2 regions of the Streptomyces sp. NTD107 genome follow, and region 1 is predicted to be linked to the other one. Evidence: riboswitches for the same ligand, from Rfam matches in the RefSeq annotation. Region 1 holds a riboswitch; the other holds the start of a gene.
What was found. A riboswitch is a leader RNA that binds a small molecule or an ion and turns the genes downstream of it on or off. The one in region 1 is predicted to bind S-adenosylmethionine.
Positions count from the first base shown of each region.

Region 2: linked by a shared signal. The riboswitch ahead of AC5WRL_RS15175 (aminotransferase class V-fold PLP-dependent enzyme) and the one ahead of thrC (threonine synthase) in region 1 are both predicted to bind S-adenosylmethionine.

Region 1 covers NZ_JCAJZV010000003.1:145,887-150,277, forward strand. The annotation lists gene AC5WRL_RS08235 (alpha,alpha-trehalose-phosphate synthase (UDP-forming)) at 1-301, opposite strand, end outside; gene AC5WRL_RS08240 (glucosyl-3-phosphoglycerate synthase) at 526-1,494, opposite strand; SAM riboswitch class I at 1,759-1,898, shown strand; gene thrC (threonine synthase) at 1,915-3,225, shown strand; gene AC5WRL_RS08250 (MoaD/ThiS family protein) at 3,222-3,500, shown strand; gene AC5WRL_RS08255 (cold-shock protein) at 3,912-4,115, shown strand.
Region 2 covers NZ_JCAJZV010000006.1:251,929-256,319, forward strand. The annotation lists gene AC5WRL_RS15165 (ribose-5-phosphate isomerase) at 1-417, shown strand, start outside; gene AC5WRL_RS15170 (Fpg/Nei family DNA glycosylase) at 417-1,244, shown strand; gene AC5WRL_RS15175 (aminotransferase class V-fold PLP-dependent enzyme) at 1,217-2,563, opposite strand; SAM riboswitch class IV at 2,662-2,780, opposite strand; gene AC5WRL_RS15180 (putative leader peptide) at 2,897-2,977, shown strand; gene AC5WRL_RS15185 (ABC transporter substrate-binding protein) at 3,167-4,391, shown strand, end outside.

The DNA of each region.
Region 1 (4,391 bases):
AGATGTCCGGGGGGATGTCCAGCATCCGTACCGACTGGCCGCCGGTGTCGGCGGGGTCGAGGGTGCCGGCGCCGGCCCGGGTGGCGGCCTCGCGGTCGGCGGGGCCGAGCGCCGCGCACACCCAGGTGCCGGCGGCCGAGCCGAGGGCGGAAAGACCGGAGACCATTCCGCCGCCGCCGCGCCGGGGGGTGAGGCTGCCGTCGGCGGCGAGCGTGTAGCTGACGGGGCCACGGTTGGACGCGACCAGAACCGGAGGTGCCTCGGATGCCTCAGATGCCTCGGAGGCTGCTGCAACGCCCATGCCCCGACCCTAGCCACCCGGCCCCCCGCACAAACGTGCCGCCGGTCACCCCCGGCGTGTCCGCCCTCCGCCGGCCGGGACCGTGCTCCGCTCCCGGCCCGCTGGGCGGAGCCGGGGCGCGGGTGTGTGCCCACGCCCCGGCCCCGGGCGGGTCCGGCTCCGGGGCTTCACCCCCGGCGCGCCCGCACGCCGTGCGGGCGCGGCCCTTTCCGGCCCGGCAGGGGCTACGCGGCCTGGCGGGCCGTGTATTCCGGGATGGTCGACATCGGGGGGCGTTCCTCGGTGTGGATCGTGTGGGTGAGCGGGGAGAAGCCGCCTTCCGCCAGCCGTTCGAACTGCATGATGCCCTGCTGTACGGGGACGGGCCCGTGGCCCGGCAGCCGGCTCTGGGCGGTGCGCATGATCGCCGCCGCCATCCGGCCCAGGGCCTGGCCGTCCTGGTGGCGGTGCTTGCGCACCCCGACGTCCACCTGGCCGACCGCGTTCAGCCCGGCCAGGTGCAGGGTGTCGACGAGCAGGCCCAGCTCGACCCCGTACCCGACGGGGAAGGGCAGCTGTTCGAGCAGGGTGCGCCGGGCCGCGTACTCGCCGCCCAGTGGCTGGACGACGCCGGCCAGCTGCGGCCAGTGCAGGTTGAGCAGCGGGCGCGCCACCAGCTCGGTGACCCGGCCGCCCTGGTGGGCGCCGGACGGGGCGTCGCCCAGCGGGCGGTCGTACATGGCCTTGACCAGGTGCACGTCGGGCTCGGTGAGCAGTGGCCCGAGGATGCCGGAGACGAACCGGGAGTCGAACTCCCGCAGGTCGGCGTCCACGTAACAGATGATCTCGCCGCTGGTGGCCATGAGGGAGCGCCACAGCACCTCGCCCTTGCCGGGCACGGTGGGCATGCGGGGCAGGATCTCGTCGCGGTGGACGACCTTGGCCCCCGCCGCGGCGGCGACCTCTCCGGTGCGGTCGGTGGACCCGGAGTCCACCACCATCAGCTCGTCGATCAGGGGGACGGTTTCCATCAGGTCGCGGCGTAGCGCTTCCACGATGGTGCCGACGGTCGCTTCCTCGTTCAGCGCGGGAAGCACGACGCTGACGCTGCCCGCCGGGCCGGCCGCGGCTTTCGCGTCCAGCAGCCGTCGTAGCGAGCGGTCAGCGGCAGTCCAGGACCGGCGGCTCAGCCACTCCTCAGCCTCTTCCAGCACGAATGTCGCTCCTGTTCGCTTCGACCGTATAAGTCGGGTAGGTCAGGTAGGTCGGATCTATCGGGACCATCACCAATGGAAGGATTTGGCCCTTATCGGTGGTGCCCAGTCCGGGCGAGAATATGTCTGTCTCCTCATCGTCTCTTCGTCTCGCGGATCGGACGGCCCGAGCCATTGTCCGGGGCGTCCGTTACAGTCTCGAACAGTGCAGGTGTCCTCCGCATATCGGGGACGCTGCGCGGTCAAGCGAACACAATCGAATACCGCTCATCCAGAGGGGCAGAGGGAACGGCCCGTTGAAGCCCCGGCAACCCTTCCGCCGGTCTCGTAACCGATGCGAGGCTCCCGGTGGGGAAGGTGCCAATTCCGTCCTGTGGCGAAATCCGCCATGGGGAAGATGAGGAGAAGGGCCTCGTACCCATGCCTGTGCTGTCATCGCACACCTCCACCCCCACCGCGCCGGCCGGCGCCACCGGATCCCCCGTGGATCTCGGCCCCGCCGTGGCGCTCTCCTGCCGGGAGTGCGGGGAACGGTTCCCGCTCAGCCCGATCTTCGCCTGCGAAGCCTGTTTCGGCCCACTCGAAATCGCGTACGATCTGCCGACCGGCGACCCCGAAGCGCTACGAGCCGCCATCGAGGCCGGACCGCACAGCATCTGGCGCTACGCCCCGCTGCTGCCGGTGCCGGCCGATGTCGCCTCCAAGCCCAATCTGAACCCGGGCGACACCCCCCTCGTCAAGGCCGACCGGCTGGCCGCCGCCCTGGGCCACACCGGCGAGCTGTATGTGAAGGACGACTCGGGGAACCCCACCCACTCCTTCAAGGACCGGGTGGTCGCCAACGCCGTGGAGGCCGCCCGCGCCTTCGGCTTCACCACCCTGTCCTGCTCCTCCACCGGCAATCTGGCCGGTGCGGTGGGCGCCGCCGCCGCCCGGGCCGGATTCCGCTCCTGCGTCTTCATCCCGCACGACCTGGAGCAGGGGAAGATCGTGATGGCCGCCGTCTACGGCGGCGAGCTGGTCGGCATCGAGGGCACCTACGACGACGTCAACCGGTTCTGCAGCGAACTGATCGGTGACCCGGCCGGCGAGGGCTGGGGCTTCGTCAACGTCAATCTGCGCCCCTACTACGGCGAGGGCTCCAAGACCCTGGCCTTCGAGATCGCCGAACAGCTGGGGTGGCGGCTGCCGGACCAGCTCGTGATCCCGATCGCCTCCGGATCCCAGCTGACCAAGATCGACAAGGGGCTCAAGGAGCTGATCGCGACCGGCCTGGTCGAGGAGAAGCCCTACAAGATCTTCGGGGCCCAGGCCGAGGGCTGCTCCCCGGTCTCCCAGGCGTTCAAGGCCGGGCACGATGTGGTGCGGCCGGTGAAGCCGGACACCATCGCCAAGTCCCTGGCCATCGGCAACCCGGCCGACGGCCCCTACGTCCTGGACATCGCCCGGCGCACCGGCGGCGCGGTCGAGGACGTGACCGACGCGCAGATCGTGGACGCCATCAAGCTGCTCGCCCGCACCGAGGGCATTTTCGCCGAGACGGCGGGCGGCGTGACGGTGGGCGTGACCCGCAAGCTGATCGAATCCGGGCAACTGGATCCGGAACTCACCACGGTCGTACTGAATACCGGCGACGGCCTGAAGACCCTGGACGCGGTGGCGCCGACCACCGGACCCACCGCCATCATCCGCCCGAATCTGGACGCTTTCCGAGAGGCTGGCCTCGCATGAGTGTGACTGTCCGAATCCCGACCATCCTGCGCACGTACACCGACGGCAAGTCGGAGGTTTCCGCCGACGGCGGCACGCTGCGCGACGTACTCGCCGATCTGGAGAGCAACCACCAGGGGATCGCCGCCCGGGTGCTGGACGACGAGGGCAGACTGCGGCGTTTTGTGAATGTGTATGTCAACGACGACGACGTGCGCTTCGCCGAGGGCCTGGACACCGCCACGCCGGACGGGGCGGGCGTCTCCATCATTCCGGCGGTGGCCGGAGGCTGCTGACGGCACTCCACCCCGGTCACCCCGGTCCACGCTTCATCACATTTTCAACAACCGCCCCGGAGCTGCCCGCTTCGGGGCGGTTGGGCGTTTCCGGGGCGATAGAGTGGGTCACGCGCCGTGCTGGCCCGTCCGATGCCAGCCGCATATGAATTCGCGACACTTCTCGACGAAAACGCGCGGAAATTCGCTGCACCAATTGCCGGATTGGCGCGATAAGGCGGGCGAGAAAGATTCAGCTTTACTCTATTTTGCGCAATTTGCCCGTTTGGGCGCTCCAATAATTCTCTGCTCAATGGCCTGTTGCACAGGGCGTCCGTCCAGATACATTCAGCGGCGGTCGACGCGTTCCGGTCTGACCCGGGCCCGCGAAGTGCGGTCTCGCGAAAGGGCCAGCAACATGGGGAGTTTGGAATGGCTCAGGGCACCGTCAAGTGGTTCAACGCGGAGAAGGGATACGGCTTCATCGCGGTAGACGGTGGTGCGGATGTGTTCGTCCACTACAGCGCGATTCAGATGGACGGTTACCGCACCCTGGAAGAGGGGCAGCGGGTCGAGTTCGAGATCTCGCAGGGACAGAAGGGGCCCCAGGCCGACATGGTCCGGGTGACCGTCTGAAGCGCCGACCGTACTACCACCGCAGCCGGCGAACCGGGGCCCGCACCCAGCGCGTATCAGCGCATGGGTGCGGGCCCCGGCACGTGCGCCCCCTGCCACCTGCGACAACGCCAAGGCGCTTGCGCCCGTCCCGTCGCCCGACCACCGCCCCGCAAGGACGCCCTGCGGGCGGACTGCTTGCACTCTCAAGGGGAGAGTGCTAATCATTGCGTTAGCACTCTGAGGGTGAGAGTGACAGAAGAGACCGGTTCGGTGAGGTCGTGAGCCAGGCGGGGC
Region 2 (4,391 bases), on a different contig from region 1:
TGGCTCACGGCACACGGCCATGAGCCGGTCGACTGCGGTCCGCACGCGTACGACGCGCAGGACGACTATCCGCCGTTCTGTCTGCGCGCCGCCGAGGCCGCCGCCGCCGACCCCGACGCGCTGGGCGTCGTCATCGGCGGCAGCGGCAACGGTGAGGCGATCGCCGCCAACAAGGTCAAGGGCGTACGGTGCGCCCTCGCCTGGAGCGAGGAGACCGCCCGGCTCGGGCGGCAGCACAACAACGCCAACGTGGTGAGCGTCGGCGCCCGTATGCACACCACCAACGAGGCCACCACCTTCGTGGAGGTCTTCCTCGCCACCCCCTACTCGGGCGAGGACCGGCACACCCGCCGCATCGACATGCTCAGCGCGTACGAGACGGACGGCACGCTGCCGCCGCTGCCCGCCGGCGCCTGATGCCGGAGGGGCACACCATCCACCGGCTGGCCGCCGACTACCGCGAGCGGTTCGGCGGCCGGGCGGTGCGGGTGGATTCGCCGCAGGGGAAGTTCTCCGACGGGGCCGCCCTTGTCGACGGTCAGGTTCTTGAACGCTCCGACGCTCATGGGAAGCATCTGTTCCTCGGGTTCGGGGCCGCCCAGCAGTGGGTGCACATCCATCTCGGCCTGTACGGCAAGGTCGCGTTCGGCGACGGGCCGCCACCGCCGCCCGTCGGGCAGATCCGGCTGCGGCTGGCCACCGCCGACGCGTACGCCGAACTGCGCGGGCCCACCACCTGCGCGCTGATCTCGGACGAGGAGAAGCGCGCCGTACGGCAGCGGCTCGGGGCCGATCCGCTGCGCGCGGACGCCGAGCCCGGCCTGGCCTGGCGGCGGATCTCCCGCAGCCGCACCACCGTCGCCGCGCTGCTCATGGATCAGCGGATCATCGCGGGGGTCGGCAATGTGTACCGGGCCGAGGTGCTGTTCCGGCACGGCATCGATCCCTACCTGCCGGGGCTGCGGCTGACGCCCGCGCAGTGGAACGGCATCTGGGCGGATCTCGTCGCGCTGATGCGGGAGGGGGTCCGCACCAACCGGATCGACACGGTGCGCCCCGAGCACACCCCGGAGGCGATGGGCCGCCCGCCGCGCGTGGACGATCACGGGGGAGAGGTGTACGTGTACCGGCGGGCCGGCCAGGCGTGTCTGGTGTGCGGCGGCGGGATCCGGTACGCGGAGCTCGCCGCCCGCAATCTGTTCTGGTGCCCGTCCTGTCAGCCGGCCGCCGCCGCGACCGGCTGACCCTCGGCGACCAGTTCCCGCACCGCGCGCACCAGCCGCTCCAGATGTTCGGCCGGGGTGCCCACCCCGAAGCTCACCCGGATCGCCTTCAGCGGCCCCTCGCAGCCGGCCGCCCCGGCGCCGTCCTCCGCCGCGCCGAGGAGCGTACGCACCAGGGGGTGCGCGCAGAACAGCCCGTCCCGTACCCCGATCCCGTACCGCTGCGACAGCGCCGTGGCGAACTCCGCGCTCTGCCACCCGTCCACCACGAAGGACAGCACCGCCACCCGGGGCGCGTCCGCGCCGAACAGCGACAGCTGCCGTACCCCGGGGATGGTGGCGAGCCCGGCCCGCAGCCCGGCCAGCAGTTCCTCCTCGCGCGCCACCAGTCGCGCGAACCCGGCGTCGGTCAGCGCCCGGCAGGCCGCCGCGATGGCGTACGCGCCGATCACGTTGGGCGAGCCGGCCTCGTGCCGGGCGACGCTGTCCTGCCACTCCACATCGACCGTGCCGTCCGCCCCGGCCGTGACGGTACGGCTGGCCCCGCCGCCCGCCAGGTACGGTGCGGCGCGGCGCAGCCAGTCGGCGCGCCCGGCGAGCACGCCGGAGCCGAACGGCGCGTACAGCTTGTGCCCGGAGAAGGCCACCCAGTCGACGCCGAGGGCGGTGATGTCCACCGGGCGGTGCGGGGCGAGCTGGGCGGCGTCCAGGACGGTGCGGGCGCCGGAGCGGCGGGCGACGGTGGCGAGTTCGGCGATGGGCCACAGTTCGCCGGTGACGTTGGAGGCGCCGGTGACGCACAGCAGCTTGGGCCCGGGGGCGGCGTCGGCGAGGGCGTTGACCAGGGTGGCGACGGCCTGCCCGGGGGTACGGGGGGCGGGCAGGTACGTCACTGGGTGGCCGTGCCGGGCCCAGGGGAGCAGCGCGGCGTGGTGTTCGGTCTCGTAGACGAACACCTGGGTGCCGGTGGGCAGCGCGCCGGCCAGCAGGTTGAGGGAGTCGGTGGTGGAGCGGGTGAAGATCAGCTGATCGTCGGGGCGGCAGCCGAGAAATTCGGCCACCGTGGCGCGGCTCTCCTCGTACAGGTCGGTGGACAGCTGGGAGAGATAGCCGGCGCCGCGGTGCACGCTGCCGTAGTACGGGGCGTACGCGGCGACGTCGTCCCACACCGCGCGCAGGGCGGGGGCGCTGGCGGCGTAGTCCAGGGCGGCGTACGCGATGTCGCCGGCCCCGTCGCCGCCGGCCAGCGGGGCGCGGACCTCGTCGCCGAGGACGGGGAGCGGGAGGGGACAGCTGTGGGCCGTGGGGTTCTGGGCAGGGGTGATCAGCGTCGCGGGCATGGCGTAGCTCCGGGAAGGGGTGAAGGCAGGCAGGGGCAGGCTGAGTTGGGGGCGTGCGCCCTAACGCATTCGCTTGCTCATCGGAGGACTCCCTCAAAGAACCGTGCTTGCCGCAGACCTCGCTGCCTGCGGCCCGGTCATCACCCGGGGCACCCCGCCGACGGTTGGAGGGTTGCCGGACAGCGGGCCGGGGCCTTGATCGCTGTCACTCGTGACCTGTTCGCAGACTATGCCATTCCGATCGGTGGTGAACAGGTTGTGTCCGGATCGCGAGATCCGGCGGCGCGAGAGTGCCGCTTGACAGCCCGCCGAGCGGTGGCCGATATTTGCCGCATGCCAGCCCTGCCGCTTTTGACATCGCGCCGACACGTGGACCTGCTCCGCGTCACGTCGGCGTCCTGTGCGGGCTGCTGACTCTCCTCACCGCGCGGCGGTGAGCGCCGCCGCCGGCCTCGGCCCGGCCGGCCCGTAACCGCCCCCCGTTCAACGGGATTTCCGCGCGCCGTTGCTCCGTAGCACCTCCTCATCTCAGTCCGCCCTGCCGCCTCGCGCGCCCACGCGCGCCGCCGGCCGGGGGAATCGTCCTGAAAGGACCCCTTCGTCGTGGCCTCCACGCCCGTGCCCAGACGGCTCAGCAGCCGCCGCACACCCCGCCCCGCCCACGCCACCGCGCTGCTCGCCGCGCTCGCCGTCACCCTCAGCGCCTGCGGCACCGGCGACAACACCAGCGGCGACGGCGGCTCCGGCAACGGCGGCGCGGGCGGCGCCACCGGCGAACCGGTGGCCGGCGGCACCCTCAAGTACGCCTTCGCCAACCCCATCGACTGCGTCGACCCCCGCCAGCGCCCCCAGCTCACCTCCCGCAACGTCGGCCGCCAGCTCGGCGACCAGCTCACCGAACAGGACCCCGAGACCAAGGAGATCAAGCCCTGGCTCGCCACCTCCTGGGAGATCAGCGATGACGTGAGCTCGTTCACCTTCCACCTGCGCGAGGACGTCACCTTCTCCGACGGCGCGCCCTTCAACGCCGAAGCCGTCAAGGCCAACTTCGACGCCATCATCGACCTCGGCGCCCGCGCCCCGCAGGCCGGCAGCTTCCTCGCCGGCTACCGGGAAGCCACCGTCCTCGACGAGCACACCGTGCGCGTCGACTTCGAAGGACCCAACGCCCAGTTCCTCCAGGCCACCGCCACCGCCTCCTTCGTCCAGCTCTCCCCGGCCTCCCTCGGCAACGACCCCGCCGACCTGTGCCTCGGCGACTTCGCCGCCTCAGGCCCCTTCACCCTCGGCGCCTTCACCCCCGACAAGTCCGTCGAACTCCTCAAGCGCGAGGACTACGCCTGGGCCTCCCCGATCGCCGCCAACCAGGGCGCCGCCTACCTGGACAAGATCACCCTCGAAGTCGTCCCCGAGGGCGGCGTCCGCTACGGCTCCATCACCAGCGACCAGATCGACCTCGCCGACGGCATCCCCTTCACCAACCAGGCCGAGCTGACCAACCTCCCCGGCTACGGCCTGGCCACCGGCGCCTCGCCCGGCATCGCCATCCCCTACATCCCGCTCGCCTCCAGCCCCAAGCTCCAGGACCCGGAGGTACGCCGCGCGCTCAGCCTCGGCATCGACCGGCAGGCCATCGTCGACGCCATCTTCCAGGGCACCCAGCAGCCCGCCACCGGCGTCCTGACCGCCGCCACCCCGGGCTGGACCGACCAGTCCGACGACATCCGCTACGACCCCGACGCCGCCATCGCCCTCCTGGAGGGCGCCGGCTACGACACCGTCGGCAGCGACGGCATCCGCGCCAACGCCGCCGGCGACCGGCTCTCCC